Regions from separate parts of the Nonomuraea sp. NPDC049695 genome, predicted to be linked through region 2. Evidence: riboswitches for the same ligand, from Rfam matches in the RefSeq annotation. Region 2 holds a riboswitch; each other region holds the start of a gene.

Region 1 (2,255 bases), on a different contig from region 2:
GGACGTCACGAAGAGTCGCGCCCTCGCCACTGACTTCCGCGTTACCCCCGGTGTACGTGCGCAGAATGGTGGGAATCCGCACAGTAACGCTCATGGTTAAACTCGCCTTTCCTGGTTGTCAGACAGCCGCGCGGAACGCGTCGAGGGAGGGCCGGATCACGGCCGTGGGCTTGGCGTCGTCGCTGATCGCGTCGAGCGTCTTGAGTCCGTCGCCGGTGTTGAGGACCACGGTCTCGGCCTCGGGATCGAGCCGCCCGCTCTCGGCGAGCTTCTTCAGCACGCCCACGGTCACCCCGCCCGCCGTCTCGGCGAACACGCCTTCGGTCGAGGCCAGCAGCTTGATCGCGGCCACGATCTCGGCGTCGGTGACGTCCTCGACGGCCCCGCCGGTGCGCCGGGCGATGTCCAGCACATAGGGCCCGTCGGCCGGGTTGCCGATGGCCAGGGACTTGGCGATGGTGTCGGGCTTGACCGGCTGTACGACGTCGTGCCCCGCCTTGTACGCGGTGGAGACCGGCGAGCACCCGGCCGCCTGCGCCCCGAAGATCTTGTACGGCGTGTCCTCGACCAGTCCCAGCTGCACCAGCTCCCGGAAGCCCTTGTCGATCTTGGTGAGCTGCGAGCCCGAGGCGATGGGGATGACGATCTGCTCGGGCAGCCGCCATCCGAGCTGCTCCGCGATCTCGTACGCGAGCGTCTTCGAGCCCTCGGCGTAGTACGGCCGCAGGTTGACGTTGACGAACCCCCACTTGTCACCCAGCGGGTCGCCGATCAGCTCGGAGCAGAACCTGTTGACCTCGTCATACGTGCCGTCGATGCCGATCAGCTTGCCGCCGAACACCCGGGCCATGGCGATCTTGGCCGCTTCCAGGTTGGCCGGGATGAACACGCACGCCTCGAGCCCGGCCCGCGCCGCCGCGGCGGTGACCGCGCCCGCGAGATTGCCGGTGGAGGAGCAGGAAAGCGTGTGGAAGCCGAAGTTACGGGCCGCCTCGACGGCGATGGCGACCACGCGGTCCTTGAATGAATGGGTGGGGTTGCCCGAGTCGTCCTTGACGTACAGGGACTTGAGACCGAGCGCGCGCCCGAGGTTTCCGGCCTTGACCAGTTTGGTCCATCCCGGGTTCATGTTGGGCTTACTGGCGACATCGACAGGAACGGGGAGCAACGACCGGTAACGCCAGATGTTGGACGGACCCGACTCGATGTCCGCGCGGGTCACGGTGCCGAAGGAATAGGCCGCTTCGAGCGGCCCGAAACACTCCTGACACGCGAAGCTGGGACCGAGGGGGTAACGCGTACCGCATTCGCGGCAGGACAGACCGACAGCAGGACCAAAGTCGAGCGACATGAAGCGAGGCCTTCCCTCATCTTCGCCCGCGGCCACCTTGACCGCAGACCGGAATTGGCACCTTGTCCCGGTCGGCCTCGCCAGGTCGCGAGCCTCAAGCCGGGAGGGTTGCCGGGGCTTCGTAGGGCCGGTCCCTCCACCCCTCTGGATGAGCAATATTCAGTTGTTGAAATGGACTCTACCTGCCCAGGGGGCCTAAATGGCCACTTGTCTCAACAGGTGAGATGCGATGTCTCAACGATAGTCCTCCCCCAGCACTCCCTGCACGTATTTCCGCGCCTGGTGAATGCGCGACTTGGCGGTGCCGAGCGGGATGCCGAGCTGATCGGCCACCTCGTTGTAGTCGAGCTGGACGATGTCGCGCAGCACCAGCGCCTGCGCCAGGTCGGGCTTGTCGGCCTCCAGCGCCTCCATGGCGTCCAGGAGGTCGAGCCGCGATCCGGCGATCACGCTCACCCGCCGCACGTCGGGCTTCTGCATGGGCAGTTCGTCGGAGCTCTGCTCGGCCGCCCTGCGCTTCAGCGACCTGTACGTGGTGCGCGCGCAGTTGGCCGTCACGATGTGGAGCCAGGTGCTGAACCTGGCTCTGCCCTCGAACCGCCCGATGTTGCGCGCCACGGCCAGCAACGTGTCCTGCGAGGCCTCCTCGGCGTCCTGGTGGTAGGGCAAGATCCGGGCGCAGTGACGCATCACATCGGGCTCGATCCGAGCCAGAAGTTCGCCAAGTGCGCGATGATCTCCGGCTGCGGCGGAACGTGCGAGTTCCTCGGTTAGCTCATCAAGCGCCATAGCTGGGATCCTATGGGCGAAGGGAGCCTAGATGAACAGCGTTCTGGTGGCCTCCAACAGAGGACCCGTCTCGTTCACCGTCTCCGACGACGGCGAACTGACCATGAAACGCGGT
Region 2 (2,255 bases):
GCGCGGGTGGTCGTCCCCCCACAGCGACAGCTCGCGTACGCCCTCGATCGAGGCCAGCCCGGACCGCAGCCGGGCGATCAACCGCTCCTCCTCCCGCACCAGCGCGGTCCAGCCGGTGGCCGTGAGCGCGTCGCAGGCCGCGGCCAGCGCGATGGCGCCCAGCACGTTCGGGGTGCCCGCCTCGTGCCGCGGCTCGGGGTCGTCGTGCCACTCGATGTCGTCCCCCACGGAGCGCACCGCGCCCCCGCCCTTGAGGTACGGCTCACCGTCCGCGAGCCAGTCCCGCCGCCCGACCAGCACCCCGGCGCCGAACGGCGCGTACAGCTTGTGCCCGGAGAAGGCCACGTAGTCGAGGTCGAGCGCGGTCAGGTTGAGCGGGCGGTGCGGTACGAGCTGGGCGGCGTCCACCAGGATGCGGGCCCCGTGCCGGTGGGCGATGTGGGCCAGCGCGGCGATGGGCCAGAGCTCGCCGGTGACGTTGGAGGCGGCGGTGACCACGAGCAGCTTCGGGCCGTCGATCCCGGCCAGCGCCTCGTCGGCGGCGCGGACGGCCTCGCCGGGGAAGGCGGGCGGCGCCAGCCGTACGGAATTCTTCCAGGGGAGGAGCGAGGCGTGGTGCTCGGTGTCGAAGACCACGGTGGTCGTGCCGGCAGGCAGGCAGCTGGCCAGGAGGTTCGTGGCGTCGGTGGTGTTGCGGGTGAAGATCACGGCGTCGTCCGGGCGGGCGCCGACGAACGCCCGGACCGTGTGGCGGGCCTGCTCGTAGCGGGCGGTGGTGAGCTGGGAGGCGTAGCCCGCGCCACGGTGGACGCTGGAGTAGGCCGGGAGCGCGGCGGTGACGGCGGCGCTGACCGGCTCGAGACACGGCGCGCTGGCGGCGTAGTCGAGGTTGGCGTAGCCGACGAGCCTTCCGCCCTTGACCGGCACCTCGAGATCGGCCCCGAGCACGGTGGGGATGGGCCTGCTCGTGACGGCGGGAGCCGCCTCGACGTGCTGGGCGGGGACGGAGTTGAAGATCGTCAGGGTGGACACGGCACATCTCCCTCAGGGTCGTCGGGACCCCTGGAAGCAGCCATGGAGCCCGCGCTTGCCCGCCACACCTCGTGACGGACCAGGTCTTCACCCGGGGCACCCCGCCGCGGACGCGAGGGTTGCCGGCCAGCTAGCCGGGGCTTGTCGCTGGCACTCATGACCTACGACCCGCACTATAACTCAGACCCCACCATGAATCGCAAGTCGCGAACTATTGCGCCACGTCACTCGTTGCTACCGGAAACCCCGCCCACGTAGTCATGGAGGTACGCAGATGTTGGACTGGGTGACGGACCCACAGATCTGGATCGGCTTCTTCACCCTGGTCGCCCTGGAGATCGTGCTGGGGATCGACAACATCATCTTCATCTCCATCCTGGCCGGGAAACTACCCCCTGAACAGCGCGACAGAGCCCGCGTGATGGGTCTGGGCGCCGCCCTGATCACCCGCCTGCTCCTGCTGCTCGGCCTGTCGTGGGTGGTGCAGCTCACCGAGCCGCTGTTCGCCGTCCTCGGCCACGAGATATCGGGACGCGACCTGATCCTGCTGCTCGGCGGCCTGTTCCTGCTGGGCAAGAGCGTCACCGAGATCGGCCACAGCATGGACGCCCCAGCGGAGAAGGACGGCAAGAAGGCCGCCGCGGCCTCCTTCGCCTCGGTGATCCTGCAGATCATGGTGCTGGACATCGTGTTCTCGCTCGACTCCGTCATCACCGCCGTCGGCATGGTGGACCAGCTCGGCGTGATGATCGCGGCGGTCGTGGTGGCGGTGGTGGTGATGCTGTTCGCCTCGGGGCCGATCAGCAGGTTCGTGGACCGGCACCCGAGCATCAAGATGCTGGCGCTGGCGTTCCTGGTGCTGATCGGCGTGGTGCTCATCGCCGAGGGCTTCGGCCAGCACATCCCCAAGGGCTACATCTACTTCGCGATGGCGTTCTCGCTCGTCGTCGAGCTGCTGAACATCCGGGTGCGCGGCAAGCGCGCCCACCTGGAGCAGCAGGATCCCGCTTCTAAGATGAAATAGTGCGCTTTGACCCTTGGGATCCGAATTTTGTGGCTCACCCGTACCGCGTGTACGACGAGCTGAGGCGCGAGTCGCCCGTCAGCTACTTCGAGCCGACCGACCAGTGGCTGATCTCCCGCCACGCCGACGTGAACGCCCTGCTCAGGGACCGCCGCCTGGGCAGGTCCTACCTGCACGTGGCCACGCACGAGGAGTTCGG
Region 3 (2,255 bases), on a different contig from region 2:
GGCCACCGTCCCCTCGTCCCCGGTCCCGTCCGGCAGGATCTGCATGCCCCACCTCGCGTCCTGAGCCGCCCGTTCGGCCGTCACGTCCGCGAGCACCCTCGCCAACGACCCCGGCACCCCCGCGTCGCCATCATGTGTCATGGTCACCAGCTTTCCGAAGCTTTTCAGAGGGCCGATGCACGGGAGCTCGCGGCGGTGACGCGGGCTTGCAGCACCGGTTCGACGGCAGGCCATTCGGTGGCGACCACGGCGAACATGGCCGAGTCACGGACCTTGCCCTCCTCGCCGCGCGCCCACGACATGGACCAGGCGCGCAGCACGCCCTCGAAGGGGATGCCGAGTCGCTCCAGGGCCCGGCGGCAGCGGTGGTTGCGGGCGTCGGTCTTCAGGTCGACGCGGGCAACGCCGAGCACGTCGAACGCATACGACAGCAGCAACAGCTTCGCCTCGGCGTTGATCCCGGTGCCCTGCGCCGAGGCGGCCAGCCAGGTGAAGCCGATCTCGATCGCCCGCAGGCCGGGCCGGCCCGGCCACCTGCGTGGATCCCACAGCCCGGTGCATCCCACCGCCTTGCCGTCGGTGAGCCGAACCTGTGCGAACGGGGTCAGCCCGTCGCGGGCGAGTTGGGCCGCCAGGTAGTCCGGTATCTCGTGAGCGCGAGGCACCAACGTGAAATCGTAGGACGACCGATCCTCCTCGACCGCCTCCGCGAGATCCGGCGCGTGTCGCATCGCCAGCGGCTCCAACCGCACCAGATCACCGGCAAGGACAGGAACATCAAGGCGTACGCTCATCAGCTCTCCCTCATCGTTCCTGGCATTGGCACCTTTCCCGCGGAGCCCCGCCGGGGAGGTTGCCGGACCGTCACAGGGCCAGGTCCCTCGGATCCTCTTGATGAATCAACGAGTCAGGATCATGCCTGAACAGGCGGGGCACCGTCAATCCGCCGGAGGGTTACGCGGGGCGGAAGCCGGGGCCGAGGTCGGTGGTTCCCGCGCGTGCGTGATCCCTGAAGGCACGCACGGCCGGCGTCAGCCGCGCCTCCTTCGACCAGCTCACCCCGATCGTCCTGAACACCGGCGGAGACAGCGGTATCTCCACCACCCCCGAGGCGGACTCCGAGCGAGGAAGGATCGCCACGCCGAGGCCCGCCGCCACGAGCCCCCGTACGGTCTCCGACTCCTGTCCCTCGAACGCGATCCTCGGCTCGAACCCCGCCGCCGCGCACAAGTCATCGGTGATCTGGCGCAGCCCGTACCCGTGCTCCAACGTCACCAGCTCCTCCCCTACCAGTTCGGCCGCCCGTACCCGCGCCCGGTGAGCGAAGCGGTGGGACGGCGGTACGGACAGCACCAGCTCCTGGTCGGCGAGCGGGGTGCCGGCCAGCTCGGGGTCGTCCAGGGGCATGGGGGCGGCGAACACCAGGTCGATCGCGCCCTCGCGGAGCGCTTCGAGCATGTCCTGGCGCGAGCCCTGGACCAGGCTGAAGCGGACGCCCGGGTGGCGCTCGCGGAAGCCGCGGATGAGGGACGGCACGAGCGCGCGGCCCAGGAGGTGGAGGAAGCCCAGGACGACGCGGCCGGTGGCCGGGTCGATCTCCTCACGGACCTCGCGGGCGGCGGCGGCCATCGTGGTCAGCGCGCGGGTGGAGGCGGCGGCCAGGGTGCGGCCCGCCCTGGTGAGGCGGATGCCGCGGCCCGAGGGGATCACGAGCGGGGCGCCGATCAGGTCCGCCAGGGCGGCGAGGCGGCGGCTGGCCGTGGGCTGGGGGATGCCGAGGAGTTCGGCGGCGCGCGTCACGTGTCCCGTCTCGCCCACGGCGGCCAGGATGGCCAGGGCAGGGGCCAGGCGCGCGGCCAGCTCATCATCCGATTCATCCGTCACGGTATGAATTATCGCCTATTCGCGTATTAGACGTATTTATTAGCCTGGCTTAGCGTGGCAAACGTGGTGGTCATCGACGCTCCTCCGGTTCCCGACACGCGGCGGGTCAGTGCCGCTGTGGCTGCGGCCGGCGTGTCGTCCTTCGCGCTCCTGTACGCGCCGCAGCCCGTGCTCCCGCAGCTCGCCGCGGCGTTCAGGCTGGATCCGGGCAGCGCCTCGCTGGCCATCGGAGTGGCGACGGGGTCGCTGGCCGTGGCGGTCCTCCCGTTGGCCTGGCTGGCCGGGCTGGTGGGGCGGCGGCGGGTGATCCTCTGGTCCGTGGTGCTCTCCGCCGCGATCGGGCTGCTGCTGCCGCTGGCGCCGTCCTTCCC

What was found. Region 2 has a riboswitch for S-adenosylmethionine ahead of AB0J64_RS50505 (aminotransferase class V-fold PLP-dependent enzyme). Riboswitches for the same ligand answer to the same signal wherever they lie in the genome.
Region 1: another riboswitch for S-adenosylmethionine. It lies ahead of thrC (threonine synthase); the one in region 2 lies ahead of AB0J64_RS50505 (aminotransferase class V-fold PLP-dependent enzyme).
Region 3: another riboswitch for S-adenosylmethionine. It lies ahead of AB0J64_RS34540 (GNAT family protein); the one in region 2 lies ahead of AB0J64_RS50505 (aminotransferase class V-fold PLP-dependent enzyme).

The regions. Positions count from the first base shown of each region.
Region 1 is NZ_JBFANV010000002.1:68,503-70,757, reverse strand. It holds gene AB0J64_RS02490 (MoaD/ThiS family protein) at 1-94, opposite strand, end outside; gene thrC (threonine synthase) at 119-1,351, opposite strand; SAM riboswitch class I at 1,365-1,506, opposite strand; gene AB0J64_RS02480 (RNA polymerase sigma factor) at 1,586-2,140, opposite strand; gene AB0J64_RS02475 (trehalose-6-phosphate synthase) at 2,172-2,255, shown strand, end outside.
Region 2 is NZ_JBFANV010000116.1:10,661-12,915, forward strand. It holds gene AB0J64_RS50505 (aminotransferase class V-fold PLP-dependent enzyme) at 1-957, opposite strand, end outside; SAM riboswitch class IV at 1,079-1,194, opposite strand; gene AB0J64_RS50510 (TerC family protein) at 1,307-2,056, shown strand; gene AB0J64_RS50515 (cytochrome P450) at 2,086-2,255, shown strand, end outside.
Region 3 is NZ_JBFANV010000050.1:62,667-64,921, forward strand. It holds gene AB0J64_RS34535 (NUDIX domain-containing protein) at 1-141, opposite strand, end outside; gene AB0J64_RS34540 (GNAT family protein) at 165-794, opposite strand; SAM riboswitch class I at 802-901, opposite strand; gene AB0J64_RS34545 (LysR substrate-binding domain-containing protein) at 955-1,884, opposite strand; gene AB0J64_RS34550 (MFS transporter) at 1,939-2,255, shown strand, end outside.